4 regions of the Neorhizobium tomejilense genome follow, and region 1 is predicted to be linked to each of the others. Evidence: predicted binding sites of a transcription regulator. Region 1 holds the regulator's gene; each other region holds the start of a gene.
The links. The regulator HrcA, encoded in region 1, represses chaperone genes, less so after heat shock. The targets are predictions, from matches to a motif close to GTTAGCACTCNCNNNNNGNGAGTGCTAAC.
Positions count from the first base shown of each region.

Region 2: the regulator HrcA is predicted to act here: its motif matches at 2,301-2,329, upstream of groES (co-chaperone GroES).
Region 3: the regulator HrcA is predicted to act here: its motif matches at 3,065-3,093, upstream of groES (co-chaperone GroES).
Region 4: the regulator HrcA is predicted to act here: its motif matches at 2,621-2,649, upstream of groES (co-chaperone GroES).

Region 1 covers NZ_CAXUSO020000001.1:4,852-9,781, reverse strand. Annotated here, with positions in the region: gene rpoN (RNA polymerase factor sigma-54) at 1-499, shown strand, start outside; gene hpf (ribosome hibernation-promoting factor, HPF/YfiA family) at 748-1,323, shown strand; gene ptsN (PTS IIA-like nitrogen regulatory protein PtsN) at 1,400-1,864, shown strand; gene grpE (nucleotide exchange factor GrpE) at 2,064-2,705, opposite strand; gene hrcA (heat-inducible transcriptional repressor HrcA) at 2,822-3,901, opposite strand; gene rph (ribonuclease PH) at 4,079-4,795, shown strand; gene ACSQ3G_RS00030 (VOC family protein) at 4,818-4,930, shown strand, end outside.
Region 2 covers NZ_CAXUSO020000001.1:351,211-356,140, reverse strand. Annotated here, with positions in the region: gene ACSQ3G_RS01760 (TIGR01459 family HAD-type hydrolase) at 1-437, opposite strand, end outside; gene chrA (chromate efflux transporter) at 564-1,898, opposite strand; gene groES (co-chaperone GroES) at 2,385-2,681, shown strand; gene groL (chaperonin GroEL) at 2,740-4,383, shown strand; gene ACSQ3G_RS01740 (cation:proton antiporter) at 4,515-4,930, shown strand, end outside.
Region 3 covers NZ_CAXUSO020000002.1:1,763,260-1,768,189, forward strand. Annotated here, with positions in the region: gene ACSQ3G_RS31115 (L-idonate 5-dehydrogenase) at 1-112, shown strand, start outside; gene uxuA (mannonate dehydratase) at 129-1,328, shown strand; gene ACSQ3G_RS31125 (DUF6894 family protein) at 1,385-1,660, opposite strand; gene ACSQ3G_RS31130 (Crp/Fnr family transcriptional regulator) at 1,940-2,665, shown strand; gene ACSQ3G_RS31135 (usg protein) at 2,689-2,961, opposite strand; gene groES (co-chaperone GroES) at 3,243-3,557, shown strand; gene groL (chaperonin GroEL) at 3,605-4,930, shown strand, end outside.
Region 4 covers NZ_CAXUSO020000002.1:966,439-971,368, forward strand. Annotated here, with positions in the region: gene ACSQ3G_RS27315 (dicarboxylate/amino acid:cation symporter) at 1-624, shown strand, start outside; gene ACSQ3G_RS27320 (hypothetical protein) at 726-947, opposite strand; gene ACSQ3G_RS27325 (cold-shock protein) at 1,343-1,552, opposite strand; gene ACSQ3G_RS27330 (J domain-containing protein) at 1,906-2,514, shown strand; gene groES (co-chaperone GroES) at 2,703-2,999, shown strand; gene groL (chaperonin GroEL) at 3,065-4,699, shown strand; gene ACSQ3G_RS27345 (hypothetical protein) at 4,872-4,930, shown strand, end outside.

The sequences.
Region 1 (4,930 bases):
GCAGAACGCCAACTGGCTGACGCGCAGCCTCGACCAGCGCGCCAAGACGATCATGAAGGTGGCGACCGAAATCGTCCGCCAGCAGGATGCCTTCCTGATGCACGGCGTCGACCACCTGCGGCCGCTCAACCTCAAGACCGTTGCCGAAGCGATCAAGATGCATGAATCCACGGTCAGCCGCGTCACCTCCAACAAATACATGCTGACGCCGCGGGGCCTGTTCGAACTCAAATATTTCTTCACGGTGTCGATCGGCTCGGCGGAGGAAGGCGGCGACAGCCATTCGGCGGAGGCCGTGCGCCACCGGATTCGCCTGCTCATCGCCCAGGAGACGCCGGAGGCGGTGCTTTCGGACGACGATATCGTAATCAGCCTGAAACGCGGCGGCGTCGAACTTGCGCGCCGGACCGTCGCCAAATACCGCGAGGCGATGAACATCCCCTCCTCCGTTCAGCGCCGCCGCGAAAAGCGTGCGATCGCCGGGGTCGCGGCATACTGAAACGCGGCCGAAACAGGCGGTTTTCCACAGGCCTACGCAGAAAACCCGAGACCGGCCGCCGTTGACATTTAAAACATCGGGCGCTAGAAGCCCGCCGCAACTGCACGGGACATGGCACGAAACCTATCCCATCATCCAGACAGGCATCGATTGCAGCAATTTAGCGCGGTGGCGTGTGAACGGCTTGGATGAGGGGACGGCTTGGCGTAGACTGGAACACGCAAGTCACGACAAGAAGGAAGAACTCCATGAGTGTGCGTGTATCCGGTAAGCATATGGAAATTGGCGATTCGTTCCGTCAAAGGATCGAGGACCAAATCGGAGAAGCGGTTACAAAATACTTCGACGGAGGCTATTCGAGCCAAGTCATCGTGGAAAAGGCTGGTTCGCGCTTTTCTGCCGACTGCAAGGTGCATCTCGATACCGGGATCGTCCTGCATGCGGCTGGCGAGGCGAATGATCCGCAGATCAGTTTCGACGCCGCAGCGCAGCGGATCGAAAAACGTCTGCGCCGCTACAAGCGGCGGCTCAAGGATCATCATGCCGGCAACCATGTGAATGGTTATGCGGAAGTTGCCTACACTGTTATGGACAGCGTACCGGATGAAGGGGAGGAAGTGCCCGAGGATTTCGCGCCGACCATTGTTGCGGAAAGTTCGAAGCAGTTGAAGACGATGACGGTCGCAAGCGCCGTCATGGCACTTGATATGACAGACGAGCCTGTTCTTCTGTTCCGCAGCCCCGGCAAGGAACATCTGAACATTGTGTACCGCCGCAATGACGGCAATATTGGCTGGATCGATTCCACCAATATCAAGAACTGACACCTGGGGAGAGCGTCGGAGACGGCGCTCCCCTTCGCCTAGGGCACAAGCTCTTGCGGCACGAAGGATGACGAGAATGGCATTGGCAGATTTGCTGCAGCAAGATGCGATTATTCCTGCCCTAAAGGTAAATTCCAAAAAGCAGCTATTGCAGGAGCTGGCGGCCAAGGCTTCCAAGCTGACGGGCGTGAGCGAACGAGAAATCTTCGACATCATCCTGCAGCGCGAAAGGCTCGGTTCCACCGGCGTCGGCCACGGCATCGCCATCCCGCACGGCAAGCTCAACAGCATCTCGTCGATCAAGGGTATTTTCGCGCGCCTTGAAGCGCCGGTCGATTTCGAAGCGCTCGATGACGAGCCGGTCGATCTGGTGTTCCTGCTGCTCGCACCCGAAGGCGCCGGCGCCGATCATTTGAAGGCGCTGTCGCGCATCGCCCGCGTGCTGCGCGACCAGGACCTTGTCGCCAAGCTGCGCAAGACGGATTCCGCTTCGGCGATCTATGCCTTCCTCAACGAGGAGCAGGCAAACCACGCCGCCTGACCGCATACACATTCGTGGGGACGAAACGAACCGCCCGGCCGCTGACAAAGCGCCGGGCGGTTTTGTTCTTGAGCAGCCGTTTTGACGGGAAGATTTACGTGGACCTGGCGGAGCGGGCGCTTGCCGTCAAGGCTGCGAAACGCCGACGGAGCGTCTGGCGCAAAGCGAGAAGCGGGCTTGCGCCCGCTTTTCAAAGCTTTCAGGCGTTCTTCTCGCCAGCGGCTTCCGCGGAGGCTTCCGCCTTCGGGCCACCCTTTGCGACACCGACCATGGCAGGCCGGAGCACGCGTTCGCCGATCGTGAAGCCGGCTTGGACGACCTGAACGACAGTATTGTTCGGGACGGCGGGGTTCGGGATCTCGAACATGGCCTGGTGGAAGTTCGGATCGAACTTCTGGCCTTCAGGATCGATCTTCTTCACGCCGTGGCGCTCCAGAGCGGACAGCATCGAGCGCTCGGTCATCTCGACGCCCTCCAGGAGCGTGGTCAGCGAGGCATCTGCCGTGGCGCGCATTTCGGTCGGCACGGCGTCCAGCGCCCGGCGCAGGTTGTCCGAAACGGCGAGCATGTCGCGCGCAAAGCCGGCCGCCGCGTAGGACTTAGCGTCCTTGATTTCGCGTTCGGTGCGGCGGCGCAGGTTATCCATTTCGGCCGCCAGCCGCAGAAAGCGGTCGCGCAGCTCGTTATTTTCGGCTTTCAGCAATTCCAGCGGATCCGGTTCGGCGGCAGGCGCCTCGGCATTCTTCTGGTTGGCCGCGTCCTCAAGAGCAGATGCTACGGCTTCCACGGTGTTCTCCGCGGCAGTTGCGTCAGGTCCGTTCTTGTTGGTTTCGTCGGTCATGACGGTCTCCGGTATTCTTGGCTTGGATTTACGGGCTTGGATTTGTGCCCGATATCGAGGTTTAAAGTGAAAAAATCAAGGCTTGGTGGGAAAGTTGGGGCGGCTCGGTCGCGAATTCAGCGCGACAGCCTGGCAAGCAGCTGCGCGGTGTAATCCACCATCGGCACGATGCGCGAATAGTTGAGCCGCGTCGGCCCGATGACGCCGACGGCACCGACGATCCGGTCTTCGCCGTCACGATAGGGCGCCACGATGAGCGAAGAGCCCGACAGGGAGAACAATTTGTTTTCCGAGCCGATGAAGATTCGCACGCCCGGTCCCTTCTCGGCGAGATCGAGGATCTCGATCAGGCTATCCTTCTTTTCGAGATCGTCGAAAAGCAACCGCAGGCGATCGAGATCGGCAACATCCGCCAGACCTTCGAGCAGATTGGCTCGGCCGCGGACGATGAGCTGGGTCGGCTTGCCTTCCTCGCTATCGCCGGACCAGACCGCAAGGCCGCGCTCGACCAGTTCCTGCGAGAGCGCATGGAGCTCGCCCTGCACCTGATCCTTGAGCGTCTTCAGCTGGCCGCGCAGTTCCGGCAGCGTCTGGCCGCTGAGGTGGGCGTTGAGGAAATTGGCCGCCTCGGTAAGCTGCGACGACGTCACGCCGGCCGGAAGTTCGATGACACGGTTTTCCACCTGGTTATGATCGCCGACGAGCACCGCAAGCGCCTTGGTCGGCTCCAGGCGGATGAACTCGACGTGCTTCAGGACCGGGTCGCTTTTGGTGGTAATGACGATCCCGGCGCCGCGCGAGACGCCCGACAACATGCGGCTCGCCTCCGCCATCAGGCTTTCCATCGGCTGATCGCGATCCGCAGGCCGGATCTGCCGGTCGATATTGGCACGCTCCTCGGCGGAGAGGTCACCGACCTGCATGAAAGCATCGACGAAAAAGCGAAGCCCGGACTGGGTCGGAAGGCGACCGGCGCTGATATGCGGGGAGTAGATGAGCCCGAGTTCCTCGAGATCGCTCATCACATTGCGCACCGAGGCGGGCGACAGCGATATCGGCAGCAGGCGGGAAAGATTCCGGGAGCCGAGCGGTTCGCCGGTCTCCAGATAGCTTTCCACGATGCGGCGGAAAATTTCGCGCGAACGGTCATCGAGCACAGAGCCGCTGTCCCTACCCGTCGATGCCGAAAATCCCATCTAAAACTTCACCGTTCCGTTGTTCTTTCGACAAAATATAGTCACTCGCCGCGCCTTCTCCAAAGGGAAAATCGCCACGGGCATAATCAATCGCCCGCAGAGAGCCTTAGGCCTTTTTCTTTGCAAAAGCCTGGCCGGGGCCGTAGAAGGCGGAAACAGAAATCCAGGGAGTGAAGCATGCGGCCTTCAGGCAGACAGTTGAACCAGATGCGCAAGGTCTCGTTCGAGCGCAATTTCTCCAAACATGCCGAAGGTTCCTGCCTCGTCAAGTTCGGCGACACGCATGTGCTGTGCACCGCGAGCCTGGAAGAAAAGACGCCGCCGTGGCTGCGCAACAGCGGCAAGGGCTGGGTCACCGCCGAATACGGCATGCTGCCGCGCGCCACAGGCGACCGCATGAAGCGCGAAGCCGCTGCTGGAAAGCAGGGCGGCCGCACCCAGGAAATCCAGCGCCTGATCGGCCGCTCCTTGCGCGCCGTCATAGATCTCGAAGCACTCGGCGAAAAGCAGATCACCATCGACTGCGACGTCATCCAGGCGGATGGCGGCACGCGCACGGCGTCGATCACCGGTGGCTGGATTGCGCTCTACGACTGCTTGAAGTGGATGGAAGCCCGCTCGATGACCAAGGTCGACAAGGTGCTGAAGGACCATGTCGCGGCGATCTCCTGCGGCATCTTTGCCGGCCAGCCGGTTATCGACCTCGACTATATCGAGGATTCAGCTGCCGAGACGGACGCCAATTTCGTGATGACCGGCACCGGCGGCATTGTCGAGGTGCAGGGCACGGCTGAGGGCAAGCCTTTCAGCCAGGAGGAATTCCTGAAGCTTTTGGCACTGGCTCAGGACGGCACGCAGGAACTGGTGGCGATGCAGAAGCAGGCGATTGCCTGACTTTCGCTGAAAGAGGTGCTGTTTGATCGAAGGCATTCTCGAAACTGCACTTTATGCTGACGATCTCGATGCCGCCGAGACCTTCTACGGCGGCATTCTCGGGCTTGAAAAGGTTCTGCGTGCCGGCAACAGGCA
Region 2 (4,930 bases), 350 kb from region 1:
AGCATGTCGGTATAGTCTTCCGGTACTTCCTTCTCGTCGTCGAAGAAACCCGTGCAGACGATGCATTCGGCTTCGTCGGCGGAGACCACCTCGACGCCGAGCCCGTCAAACAGGTTGAGGTCGCGCTCGGGACCGATCAGAAAGACCTTTTTCGGGCCGTCGACGATCAGGTGTTGGGTGACGTCGCCGGATGTGACGATCCGGTCATAGGTGCCGTCGGGCACGCCGAGCGTGCGCATCTGCTCGATGACGCCGGGAGCCGTGCGCGGCGAATTGGTGATCAGCACGACGGTGGCGCCGGCTTCGCGGGCCGCGGCGAGCGCCTTGCAGGAATGCTGGAAGGCCTCGACACCGTTGTGAACCACACCCCAGACGTCCGAAAGGACCACGTCGTAGTCGCCGATCACTTCGTTCAGATTGCCGATGCGCTTTGCCATGTAACCTTCCCATCTCGCAAGTCCCGGGTCACATGACAAACCCGGTTAAGGATTACAAGAGATATTCGGGAGAAAAGCCGCAACCGCATCGGCACGTCGGCAAGGATAACTCTTCCCACTTCGTCCCTAGCTCGCTACCGCCAACCTGACGGCAAGGCCCACGACCGCGCTGACGGCCAGGACCGGCACCATGCCGATCTTCATGCGGAAGAGCAGGAAGGCCGATACCACGAAAAGCAGGAAGGCGAGCGGATCGAGCGTCGTCCAGACCGGCCAGAAAAGCCTCAAGCCGGCCGCGGGCCAGAGGGAAGTCTGCTCGACCTCGCGGAACAGGACGTGCAGGCCGAACCAGATGGCGAGGTTGAGGATTACGCCGACGACCGCGGCCGTGATTGCCGACAGCGCCGCCGAAAGGACCGGGTTGCCGCGCAGCCGCTCGATATAGGGCGCGCCTGCGAAGATCCAGATGAAGCTCGGCACGAAGGTCGCCCAGGCGACCAGCAGCGCGCCGATCACGCCGCCGGCGACCGGTCCGAGACCGGCGGCTTCCCGGAAACCGACCAGGAAGCCGACGAAGGACAGCACCAGAACCAGCGGCCCTGGCGTCGTTTCGGCAAGCGCCAGCCCGTCCAGCATTTCGCCGGGTTTCAGCCAGCCATAATTGTCGACCGCCACCTGCGCCACATAGGCGAGCACCGCATAGGCACCGCCGAACGTCACCATCGCCATCTTGGAGAAGAAGGTGAACATGACGGCCAGGCCTTCCGGCGCCGAGAACATCCACAGCAGCAGAAGCGGAAGCTGCCAGACCGCGATCCAGAAGACCAGTGTGGCGATCGCCGTCAACGGCTTCGGCCGTTTCGGCAGGTCGATCGCGTCGGAGCTTTTGGCTGTTCCACCGCCCCTGCGGGCGGCAAAGAAGCCGACTAACCCCGCCAGCAGCACCACGAGCGGAAACGGCAGGCCGAAGAAGAACAATGCTACGAAGGCGGCGCCCGCGATGCCGAACAGGAGGCGGTTCTTCAGCGTCTTGCGGCTAAGGCGGATCACCGCCTCGACAACGATCGCGAGCACCGCCGCCTTGAGGCCGAAAAACAGGCCGGTCAGCCAGCTCGTATCCTGATAGAGGGCGTAGGCCGTCGAAAGGGCGATGATGACGGCCAGCCCCGGAAGCACGAAAAGAAGGCCGGCGATCATGCCGCCGCGCACCCCGAACATCAGCCAGCCAATATAGGTGGCCAGCTGCTGGGCTTCCGGTCCCGGCAGCAGCATGCAGTAGTTCAAGGCATGCAGAAACCGCGCCTCGGAAAGCCAGCGCCTTTCGTCCACCAGGGTCCGGTGCATCAGTCCGATCTGCCCGGCGGGCCCGCCGAAGCTCAGGACCCCGATCTTGGCGAACACCGCCGTCAGCTCGCCGAGCGTCGGCCTCACCGCAATCTCGTCCTTCACCGCCTGATCCATCATTGCCTCATGCTTTTCCGCACCTGGTTACCTGTCGTCCATGGCGTCATGTACCCACAGGGCGCGGAAGCTCGCCGCCCCCTCTAGGAGCCATATGTGAAGGCCGTATGAAGGAAGAGAACTTCGGCATGGCGGTACGGCGTTGCGGCATTCGCAGGCCCCGCGCGGCTGTTAAATGCGCCGGCGCCTTTCTTCCACCAAAGTCCGGTGCAACATGCCGACCTGCCCGGAGAGGTAGCCGAAACCGACGACCCGATGTGGCCGGTAGCGGTCATCAGTCCGCCAAGCGCAGGCGTTGCCCAGCATCCGTATCGTTAAGCGTATTTCCCATGAGTTCCGAGCCGTCCCGAAAATTTTACGGCCGTTCTTGACTCATCCGCCGGTCACCCTTATCTCGACGCGGCTGGCACTCTCCAAACGGGAGTGCTAACAGCACCGAGATACGGGTTTCCACCCGTCCATGTCATTTGATCGAGGGATTAGACAATGGCAAGCACCAATTTCCGCCCCCTTCACGACCGCGTCGTTGTTCGTCGCGTCGAATCCGAAGCCAAGACCAAGGGCGGCATCATCATTCCTGATACCGCCAAGGAAAAGCCGCAGGAAGGCGAAATCGTCGCCGTCGGCACCGGCACCCGCGACGACAAGGGCAACATCACCGCTCTCGACGTCAAGGCTGGCGATCGCGTCCTGTTCGGCAAGTGGTCCGGCACCGAAGTCAAGCTCGACGGCGAAGACCTTCTGATCATGAAGGAATCCGACATCATGGGCATCATCGGCTGATCTCAGTCGGTTGCTTTCACTGAAATATCGCTGACACCCCTTTTCAGGAGTTCCCAAAATGGCAGCTAAAGAAATCAAGTTCGGCCGCACCGCGCGCGAAAAGATGCTGCGCGGCGTCGACATTCTCGCCGACGCAGTCAAGGTAACGCTCGGCCCGAAGGGCCGTAACGTCATCATCGACAAGTCCTTCGGCGCTCCGCGCATCACCAAGGACGGCGTTTCGGTCGCCAAGGAAATCGAACTTGACGACAAGTTCGAAAACATGGGCGCCCAGATGGTCCGCGAAGTTGCTTCGAAGACCAACGACATCGCCGGCGACGGCACCACGACGGCTACCGTTCTTGCCCAGGCGATCGTTCGCGAAGGCAACAAGGCCGTTGCAGCCGGCATGAACCCGATGGACCTGAAGCGCGGCATCGACCTCGCAGTGGCTGACGTCGTCAAGGATCTCCAGGCCAAGGCCAAGAAGATCTCGACCTCGGAAGAAGTCGCACAGGTCGGCACGATCTCCGCAAACGGCGACAAGCAGGTCGGTCTCGACATTGCTGAAGCCATGCAGAAGGTCGGCAACGAAGGCGTCATCACGGTTGAAGAAGCCAAGACCGCCGAAACCGAACTTGAAGTCGTCGAAGGCATGCAGTTCGACCGCGGCTACCTGTCGCCCTACTTCGTCACCAACCCGGAAAAGATGGTTGCCGATCTCGACGACGCTTTCATTCTCCTCCACGAGAAGAAGCTCTCGAACCTGCAGGCAATGCTCCCGGTTCTCGAAGCCGTCGTCCAGACCGGCAAGCCGCTCCTGATCATCGCTGAAGACGTCGAAGGCGAAGCTCTTGCGACGCTCGTCGTCAACAAGCTGCGTGGCGGCCTCAAGATCGCTGCCGTCAAGGCTCCGGGCTTCGGTGATCGCCGCAAGGCCATGCTCGAAGACATCGCCATCCTGACGGGCGGCACTGTCATCTCCGAAGACCTCGGCATCAAGCTCGAGAACGTCACGCTCGACATGCTCGGCCGCACCAAGAAGGTCTCGATCTCCAAGGAAAACACCACGATCGTCGACGGCGCCGGCTCCAAGGCCGACATCGAAGGCCGCGTTGGTCAGATCAAGGCTCAGATCGAAGAAACCACTTCCGACTACGACCGCGAAAAGCTGCAGGAACGTCTGGCCAAGCTGGCCGGCGGCGTTGCCGTGATCCGCGTCGGCGGCTCGACGGAAGTCGAAGTCAAGGAAAAGAAGGACCGCATCGACGACGCCCTCAACGCGACGCGCGCTGCCGTTCAGGAAGGCATCGTACCGGGCGGCGGCGTTGCCCTGCTGCGTTCCTCCGTCAAGATCACCGCAAAGGGTGCAAACGACGACCAGGAAGCCGGCATCAACATCGTTCGCCGCGCTCTGCAGTCGCTGGTTCGCCAGATCGCTGAAAACGCTGGTGACGAAGCTTCGATCGTGGTCGGCAAGATCCTCGAAAAGAACGAAGACAACTACGGCTACAACGCCCAGACGTCTGAATATGGCGACATGATCACCATGGGCATCGTCGACCCGCTCAAGGTCGTTCGCACGGCTCTGCAGAACGCAGCTTCGGTTGCTTCGCTGCTGATCACCACCGAAGCCATGATCGCCGAACTTCCGAAGAAGGAATCGGCTGGCGGCGGCATGCCTGGCGGCATGGGCGGTATGGGCGGCATGGACATGATGTAAGACCTCCGGGTCTTCACATCTGAGCCAATCGGTTCAGTTGAGAAAAGGGCGATCCTCGGATCGCCCTTTTTGTTTTGTCTGCGGGATGGAGCCCGGCTGACAAAGACGCAGACCACAATTACAGTCGCGCCATGAGTTTCTTCGAGAGCCTGCTCGTCCTGCTGCTTGTCGCGATCGTGCTCCTGCAGATCTCGCGCCGGCTTTCCGTGCCCTATCCGTCGATGCTGGCGCTGGCGGGTGCCGCGGTCGCGCTGGTGCCGGGCATGCCCTATATCTCGCTCGATCCGCACACCGCGCTGGCGCTGTTCATCGCGCCGGCGCTGCTCGATGCCGCGTTCGATTTTCCGCTCGGGACGGCCCGCCGGTTCTGGGTTCCGCTGCTTGTCTTTGCGATCGGCGGCGTATGTGCGACCGCGGCGGTCGTCGCCTTTGCGGGATGGGCTTTTGCCGGGTTGCCGATTGCCGCGGCGCTGGTGCTCGGTGCGATCGTCGCTCCCCCCGATGCGGCAGCAGCGACGGCGGTGCTGTCGTCGATGTCGATCCCGCG
Region 3 (4,930 bases), on a different contig from region 1:
GCCGATCATTTCACACAGCTTCCCGCTGGATGCGGTGACCGCGGCTTTCGAGCAGGCTGCGGATCGTTCCAAGGCCTGCAAGGTGCAGATCACATTCCAGCAGACCAAATAATCGTGAGGGACAAGACATGAGACATACGTGGCGCTGGTTCGGCCCGATCGACAAAGTGAGCGTGGGAGATGCCGCGCAGGCCGGCGCGGAAGGCATCGTTTCGGCGCTCCACCACATTGCGACCGGCGAGGTCTGGCCGGTCGACGAGATCGCCAGGCGGCACGAGGAGATCAAGGCCGGCGGCCTGGTGTGGGATGTCGTGGAGAGCGTTCCGGTTTCCGAAGACATCAAGACGCAGACCGGCGACTGGAAGCGCCACATTGCCAACTGGCAGGAAACGCTGCGGCGTCTCTCGGCCTCCGGCATCCGCACGGTCTGTTACAACTTCATGCCGATCCTCGATTGGACACGCACGGACCTGCGCTGGGACACCCGCCATGGCGCGAAGGCCATGCGGTTCGACCTGACCGATTTTGCCGCCTTCGATATCCATATCCTCAAACGTCCCGAGGCTTACCGCGATTATCCGGAATGGCTGCGGGAGGAAGCGGCAGAGCGGTTTTCCGCGATGGCGGATGCGAAGATCGCAGCCCTGGGCAAGAACATCGGGGCCGGGCTGCCGGGCTCGGCGGACGGCTATACGCTCGACCAGCTGCTGGAAAAGCTGCGGTCCTACCAGGGCATCGACCGGGCACGACTGCAGCAGAACCTCGTCGACTTCCTGACGGAAGTCACGCCCGTGGCGGAAGAAGTCGGCATCAACATCTGCGCCCATGGCGATGATCCGCCCTGGCCGTTGCTCGGCCTTCCCCGCATCCTGTCGACCGAAGCCGATTACGCACATATGCTGGATCAGGTCAGCGCGCGTGCCAATGGCGTGACGCTCTGCACCGGCTCGCTGGGCGCAAGAGCCGATAACGATCTGCCCTTCATCGCCTCGCGTTTTGCCGACCGCATTCATTTCGTGCATCTGCGCAATGTGACGCGGGACACCGACACGGTCCCCTGCTCATTCTTCGAGGACGAGCACCTGGAAGGCGCAACGGACATGGTTGCCGTGATCGCCGCGCTGCTTTCGGAGGAGGCCCATCGGCGCGGGGAAGGCCGCGAGGATCACCGCATCCCCATGCGACCGGATCACGGGCAGGAAATCCTCGACGACCTGGCCCGCGGTGCGCAGCCGGGCTATCCCGCCATCGGGCGGCTGAAGGGGCTGGCGGAGCTTCGCGGCATCGAGCGAACGCTCACGCATCCCCGCTATGGCCTGAGGGCATGATCATGAACTGGCTGCCCGGCCAACAGTCGTCACATAGTCGCTGAGAACATGGCCGTTCAAACAGCCGGCGGAGGTTCAACCGCGCCGGAAGGAATGATGCAGGCGAGCGCCTGATGAACCGTGACCTCCGAAAGAAGGTCCCCCGCTGCGTCGCAGACACGGATACTGCGAAGACCGAACTGCCCACCGCCGCGAAGGCAGTCTGCGGCGAGATCGCGGATGCCTCGGGTCGCCTCCGTGGTCGCAGCTTGAAGATCGGGAAGGTCCGAGCCGTCAGGATCATCGATCACGAGCGCAGACAAATAATTCAGGTGAAGGAAGAATTTCGGCATTCGAGTGCTCCAGGGTCGCGACTAGCTCCTCCCGCCAAAGCACATCGTTTGATAGGGATATGAATATATCTAGTATTTTAGAATTGTCTACGGGACTAAATACCCTCCGCACAGGACAAATACCTGCAGTTGGCGGACTTGGAGCGACGGATTGTCCGCTGGCGCACCAAACCACCGCGGTATTTTGAAGCTTGTATACTGCCAATATCGTCTGCTGAATTCTCAGGGCGCAGACGGCTGAGAGTGGCTACTCTTGCCCCAACACCGGCCAAGAGAACCATGACGGCAATTTCCCAAACATCCATGCGCAACAAGCTCCTCGCATCACTGCCAAGCGCCGACTTCGAGCAAGTCGAACGTCATTTGGAGCATATCGATCTGCCGCGCCGCACCCCATTGGGCATGCGCCATGAACAGATCGAACATGTCTATTTTCCGACAGACGGCATCGCGTCGATGGTTGCCGTTTCACCGGAAGGACAAAGGGCCGAAGCGGGCATATTCGGCAACGAAGGGTTCTTCCCGACGTCCGCGGCCATGGGAAGCAACGTCAATATCTTCGACTGCAACATGCAGGTGGCAGGTGAGGCTTACCGGATGACGCTTCCACAGTTCGTCAGCCTCCAACAGGAAAATAGGAACTTTGCAAAGCTCCTGTTGCGCGCCGTCGAAGCGTTCACGGCTCAGGTGGCCTATACCGCATTGTCCAACGCTGTCCATGGCGTAGATGAGCGACTGGCCCGCTGGTTGCTGATGTGCCACGACCGCTTGATGGGAAATGAAATCCCCCTTACCCACGATTTCATTTCGGTGATGCTGGCCGTGCGGCGCCCGAGCGTGACCAGTTCCTTGCACATCCTCGAGGGCAATTTGTTCATCCGCTCGCAGCGAGGGATGATCACCATCCGGGACAGGCCTGCAATGGAGGAGTTCGCCCACGACGCCTACGGTCCGCCCGAGGAGGACTACCGACGGCTGATGTCAGGGCTTTTCCAGGCCTTTTAAAGCAAAAGGGAAAAGGTCAAGTCTCAGTGCAGTTTGAACTCGCCTTCGACGCGACGCCACTCATTGGGCCCGATCAGGCGCTGGTGGGTATAACGAACGGAATGCAGCGGTCCGTCGAGATTGGCCTGCCAGAAATCCAGAAATTTCTGCATCTCGGGAAACCCCGGGGCCAGATCGTAATCCTGCCAGACATAGGTTTGCAGGACGGATTCGAAATCTGGAATGTGGTAGAGAATATGCGCCGTCGTAAGACCATAGCCGTTCAGCTGCCGCTCGAGATCCGATGAAAATTGCATGCTTCATCTCCGTTTAATGACAGTTCGAAACTTGGCCTGATTTTTTACAGACCTTCAACCGAATTCCAAACGCCGGGCTCTGATTTCTGTTCCTTATCAGCATGTTAGCAGCCAAGTGCGCGAAGTGCTGATTTTTCGTCTTCGCCCTCTTGAAATCGAAAAACCGGAAAACCAGATCATTTCGCGCAAAATGCTCGTGAGAGGTTTTGCACCCGCCCGGACTGGTCATCCGGTCCGGGCGGGGGAACAACGTCATCATTGTTTGTCCATTGGAGGAAAACATGTCGTTCCGACCGCTTCATGATCGCATTCTCGTCCGCCGGGTCGAATCGGAAGAAAAGACCAAGGGTGGCATCATCATTCCCGACACAGCCAAGGAAAAGCCGCAGGAAGGCGAGGTCATCGCCGTCGGCCCTGGCGCCCGCAACGACGCCGGACAGGTCCAGGCACTCGACGTCAAGGTTGGCGACCGCATCCTGTTCGGCAAGTGGTCCGGCACCGAGATCAAGATCAACGGCGAAGACCTGCTGATCATGAAGGAAAGCGACGTCATGGGCATCATCGAGGCCCGGGCCGAGCAGAAGAAGGCCGCCTGAGAACACCATCCATCAGTCAAGCAAGCTGCCTAATCGAGGAGTGAAAAATGGCTGCGAAAGAAGTCAAGTTCAACACCGATGCCCGTGAACGCATGTTGCGTGGGGTCGACATCCTGGCCAATGCCGTGAAGGTGACGCTCGGTCCGAAGGGCCGCAACGTCGTGATCGACAAGTCCTTCGGGGCACCCCGCATCACCAAGGACGGCGTATCGGTCGCCAAGGAAATCGAACTGGACGACAAGTTCGAAAACATGGGTGCGCAGATGCTGCGGGAAGTGGCATCGAAGACCAACGACCTGGCTGGTGACGGCACGACGACTGCGACCGTGCTTGCCCAGGCGATCGTCAGGGAGGGCGCAAAGGCCGTCGCTTCCGGCATGAACCCGATGGACCTGAAGCGCGGCATCGACCTTGCCGTCGATGCGGTCGTCAAGGAACTGAAGGCCAACGCCCGCAAGATCTCGAACAATTCCGAAATCGCCCAGGTGGGTACCATCTCGGCCAATGGCGATGCCGAAATCGGCCGGTATCTCGCCGAAGCCATGGAAAAGGTCGGCAACGAGGGCGTCATCACGGTTGAAGAAGCCAAGACCGCCGAAACCGAACTTGAAGTCGTCGAAGGCATGCAGTTCGATCGCGGTTATCTCAGCCCCTACTTCGTCACCAACCAGGACAAGATGCGGGTGGAACTCGAGGATCCCTATATCCTGATCCACGAGAAGAAGCTCTCCAACCTGCAATCCATGCTGCCGGTGCTGGAAGCCGTGGTTCAGTCCGGCAAGCCGCTGCTGATCATCGCGGAAGACGTCGAAGGCGAAGCGCTTGCCACCCTCGTCGTCAACAAGCTGCGTGGCGGCCTCAAGATCGCTGCCGTCAAGGCTCCGGGCTTCGGCGATCGCCGCAAGGCCATGCTCGAAGACATCGCCATCCTGACGGGCGGCACCGTCATCTCCGAAGACCTCGGCATCAAGCTCGAAAACGTCACCCTGAACATGCTGGGACGGGCCAAGAAGGTGGCGATCGAGAAGGAGAATACCACCATCATCGACGGCGCAGGTTCCAAGGCAGAGATCGACGGTCGCACGACCCAGATCCGCGCCCAGATCGAAGAAACCACTTCCGACTACGACCGTGAAAAGCTGCAGGAACGTCTGGCAAAGCTTGCCGGCGGCGTAGCGGTGATCCGCGTCGGCGGCTCGACGGAAGTGGAGGTGAAGGAAAAGAAGGACCGCGTCGACGATGCGTTGCATGCGACGCGGGCCGCTGTCGAAGAGGGCATCCTGCCTGGCGGCGGTGTTGCGCTGCTGCGCGCCGTCAAGGCACTCGACAACCTTGGCACCGCCAACCAGGACCAGCGGGTCGGCGTCGAGATC
Region 4 (4,930 bases), on a different contig from region 1:
TATCTCACCTCGCTTCTCTTCGTTCTGGTCGTCCTTGGTGCCGTCGCCCGATACAACGGCTTCTCGATCATCTCGCTTATCCGCTACATCAAGGAAGAACTGCTTCTTGTGCTCGGCACCTCTTCGTCGGAAGCGGCATTGCCCGGCCTGATGGCCAAGATGGAACGCGCCGGCTGCAAGCGCTCGGTGGTCGGCCTGGTTATTCCGACCGGTTATTCCTTCAATCTCGACGGCACGAACATCTATATGACGCTTGCCGCGCTCTTCATCGCACAGGCGACCGACACGCCGATCACGCTCGGCGACCAGGTCCTGCTGCTGTTGGTCGCGATGCTGAGCTCGAAAGGAGCTGCAGGCATTACCGGCGCCGGCTTCATCACCCTGGCGGCGACCCTTTCGGTCGTTCCATCCGTGCCGGTCGCGGGCATGGCGCTGATCCTCGGCATTGATCGCTTCATGTCGGAATGCCGGGCGCTCACGAACCTGATCGGCAATGCGGTCGCGACCGTCGTTGTCGCGCGCTGGGAAAACGAGTTGGACCGGACACAGTTTGCAGCCGTCATGGCAGGCGGCGCCGACGCCGAAAACGCGGTATTGATACCGTCGGGCCAGCCTGCCGAATAATCGCCTGTTTCTATCGCAGCCGAAGAAAGGTCGCTGGCCAGCTGGCGGCCTTTCCCGTTTCCGTAGAACACACGTGCTCTTGTCTCGGAATAAGCGCGGCGCTATTCTTCAGGCACGCCTTCGAGCAGACCGTCATACACCTCGATGAGTGCATTGGTGATCGCCTGCCCCAGCGCATTGCCGGCGACGCGTAGCTCGTCCTCCGTGCCGCTCCGCGACGCGTTGGCCAGGTCGAAACCCTGTTCGCTGACGATCTGCTTGGCCACTTCGATGGCCCAGAGCCCGAAGTCGCCGCGATTGTCTATCTTGATCGAGTCATCCATCGCGATCTGCCTGTTGCTGAATCTGGCTTCTATATCGCCTCGGCAATGATGGCCAGCATCTATCAGCATAGTGTTCAATCGGCTGGGTGTATTTTCTCGGACATGTGCCCGAACGTCAGGGCAACATCACGTGTGACATTCCGGAGAGTAAAGCCGTGACCGTCCATAGCCCTCGCCGCATGGATTGCGCTGCGCAATTGCTCCGGTCCCGGTCGGGATGTCCGGCGGCTGCGCGCGGCCCCGGTATTGCATCACCCCAATGACAAACGAGGCCGGAACATCATCACAATGTTCCGGCCTCCCAATGTAAAAGGCCGGACATAATGCCCGGCCTTAAAAAAATCAGCTTCCAGCGGTGCCAGTACATCCGTGGTCAAAGCGGAAGCCGCTTTTGGTTAGGCAGCCTGCAGGTTGCAAGCCGACATCTTACCGGACTTTGCGTCGCGTTCGAGTTCGTAGCTGACCTTCTGGCCCTCGACGATTTCCCGCATTCCGGCGCGCTCGACGGCGGAAATGTGTACGAACGCATCAGCGCCGCCATTGTCAGGCTGGATAAAGCCGAAGCCCTTGGTGGAATTGAACCATTTAACTGTGCCTGTGGTCATGATGATGAACCCTTTCAAAGCAAGATTGAGTGACCCCAGAGCCAAAGCCCTGCGGATGGTGATAGCGATTGATTTTGAAAGGGAAGTTCGTCAGGCGCGGTGCTAATCGCGCGGAAACCAAAGTTCAGCAAGCAAAAGATCGATAAACCGTAAATAGGGGCTATCCGCCCATAAGTCAACTTTTAGTTTTGACGTCCCGGTGGATTTGCGTTCCAGGGCACAGCAACTTACCGAAAAGGGCTCTGACCTCAGCCCGCTCGGCTGGGCGCAGAACTGCCGCAGCAACGGACTGCTCTGTGGTTGGCCTGTCCATACTCCTTGCCTGCTGGTGCAGGACCGCCATATAAGGCGCGATGACGTCTGATTCAAAGATATTTGTCGGCCTACGGTCGATCCGCAAAAAACCGGCTCCGCACCACGAACCCAACCATCCGAAATGCCAGTGGGACGGATGCGAAAAGGGTGGCACTCATCGCGCTCCTGTCGGGCGGGATGCCGAAGGGCTTTATCTGCTGTTCTGTCCTGAGCATGTAAAGGAATACGGCAAAGGTTATAACTTTGCGCCAAACCTCTCCGACCCTTTGATCGCCCGCTATCAGAGGGAAGCGGCAAGCGGCAGCCGCCCGACCTGGGGTACCGGTATCAATAAGGCCTCGGAAATGCCGCTCCCCTCCATGGCCCGCTCCGGTTCGGCAAAGGCGACGAACGCACGCAAAAGCGCTGCACAACGCCAAGCCGCAAACGTGGATCTTCAGCGACGCAAGCTCAAGGTACTGGAAGCCAAGGCTTTCGAGACGCTCGGCCTTTCGCCGGATGCAACGCCGGAGGAGATCAGAAGCCGCTACAAGCAAAGGCTCAAGATGCATCATCCGGACGCGAACCATGGAGAGCGCAACTCGGAGGATCAGCTTCAGGCGTCGATCGACGCCCATAAGATCCTCAAGCTCAACGGCTTCTGCTAAACATGTTGCAGTGATCCACTGGCGGTCTCGATGTCGCCCGCCCGTCCTCTGGCAAAGAGAGACGGCGTCGCCGCCGATGCCGGATCACCGCCAAGGCGCGAATGGCGCTAGCACTCCCGGCATAAGACTGCTAAGGATATCCGATCGGGAACCCGCCATTGGGCTGCGCTCTCGCTAAGGAACCCAAAATGAACAATACCAATTTTCGGCCGTTGCACGACCGCGTCGTCGTGCGCCGTATCGAGGCTGAAGCCAAGACCAAGGGCGGCATCATCATTCCCGACACCGCCAAGGAAAAACCGCAGGAAGGCGAAATCGTCGCCGTCGGCACCGGCACCCGCGACGAGAGCGGCAAGATCGTTCCCCTCGATGTCAAGGCAGGCGATCGCATCCTGTTCGGCAAGTGGTCCGGCACCGAGATCAAGTTCAATGGCGAAGACCTGTTGATCATGAAGGAAGCAGACGTCATGGGCGTCATCGCCTGATCTTCGGCCGCTTCCTTATTTCCTTTTGACGAAGACCATGGGGCCAACGGCCCGGGAGTTTTTCCATGTCTGCCAAACAGATCAAATTCGGCCGTGATGCACGCGAGAAGCTGCTGCGCGGCGTCGATATTCTCGCCGACGCAGTCAAGGTCACGCTCGGTCCGAAGGGCCGCAACGTCGTGATCGACAAATCCTACGGCGCACCGCGGATCACCAAGGACGGCGTTGCCGTCGCCAAGGAAATCGAACTTGACGACAAGTTCGAGAACATGGGCGCCCAGATGGTCCGCGAAGTCGCTTCGAAGACCAACGACGTCGCCGGCGACGGCACCACGACTGCTACCGTTCTTGCCCAGGCGATCGTTCGCGAAGGCGGCAAGGCCGTTGCAGCCGGCATGAACCCGATGGACCTGAAGCGCGGCATCGATCTTGCTGTCACTGCTGTCGTCAAGGACCTGCTTGCCAAGGCCAAGAAGATCAACACATCGGAAGAGATTGCCCAGGTCGGCACGATCTCCGCAAACGGCGAGAAGGAAATCGGCCAGTATATCGCCGACGCGATGCAGAAGGTCGGCAATGAGGGTGTGATCACCGTCGAAGAAGCCAAGACCGCCGAAACCGAACTCGAAGTCGTCGAAGGTATGCAGTTCGACCGCGGCTACCTGTCGCCCTACTTCGTCACCAACCCGGAAAAGATGGTGGCTGAGCTGGAAGATGCCTACGTGCTGCTGCACGAAAAGAAGCTCTCCAACCTGCAGGCGATGCTTCCTATCTTGGAAGCAGTCGTCCAGAGCGGCAAACCGCTGCTGATCATTTCCGAGGACGTCGAAGGCGAAGCTCTTGCGACGCTCGTCGTCAACAAGCTGCGTGGCGGCCTCAAGATCGCTGCCGTCAAGGCTCCGGGCTTCGGCGACCGCCGCAAGGCCATGCTGGAGGATCTGGCGATCCTGACCGGCGGCACCGTGATTTCGGAGGACCTCGGCATCAAGCTCGAGAACGTCACGCTCGAGATGCTCGGCCGCGCCAAGAAGGTCTCGATCACCAAGGAGAACACCACCGTCGTCGATGGTGCGGGCACTAAGGCGGATATTGACGGGCGCATCGGTCAGATCAAGGCTCAGATCGAGGAAACCACCTCGGACTACGACCGCGAAAAGCTGCAGGAACGTCTGGCCAAGCTCGCCGGCGGCGTTGCCGTGATCCGCGTCGGCGGCTCGACGGAAATCGAAGTCAAGGAAAAGAAGGACCGTATCGACGACGCCCTCAATGCAACGCGTGCAGCAGTCGAAGAAGGCATCGTGCCTGGCGGCGGCACGGCCCTGCTTCGCGCCTCGATCGTTCTCGACATCAAGGGCGAGAATGACGATCAGAATGCCGGGATCAGCATCATCCGCAAGGCCTTGCAGTCCCTGGTACGTCAGATTGCCGAGAACGCCGGTAGCGAAGGCTCGATCGTGGTCGGCAAGATCCTGGAAAGCGATACCGACAACTTCGGTTACAACGCCCAGACCGGCGAATTTGGCGACATGATCACCATGGGCATCGTCGATCCGGTCAAGGTCGTTCGCACGGCTCTGCAGAACGCGGCTTCGGTTGCCGGCCTGCTGGTGACGACGGAAGCCATGATTGCCGACCTGCCCAAGAAGGATGCTGCCGGCGGCGGCATGCCTGACATGGGCGGCATGGGCGGCATGATGTAAACGGGTTCCCATCGGGAACTCGATCACGTCTTCTGCTGTGAAGGGCTCCGATCGATCGGGGCCCTTCGTTCGTATATGCAGGAAATCGATCGGCAGCCCTGGTGGCGGCGGACGCGGTCTGGGCCGTAGTTATCTGCCAACCGCTCAGGCTGCAGCATAAGATGAGGATCAAATGGTTGTATTGAACAGGCCGCGCAGTTCCGAACCCTATCCGGACAGGGATATCGGTTG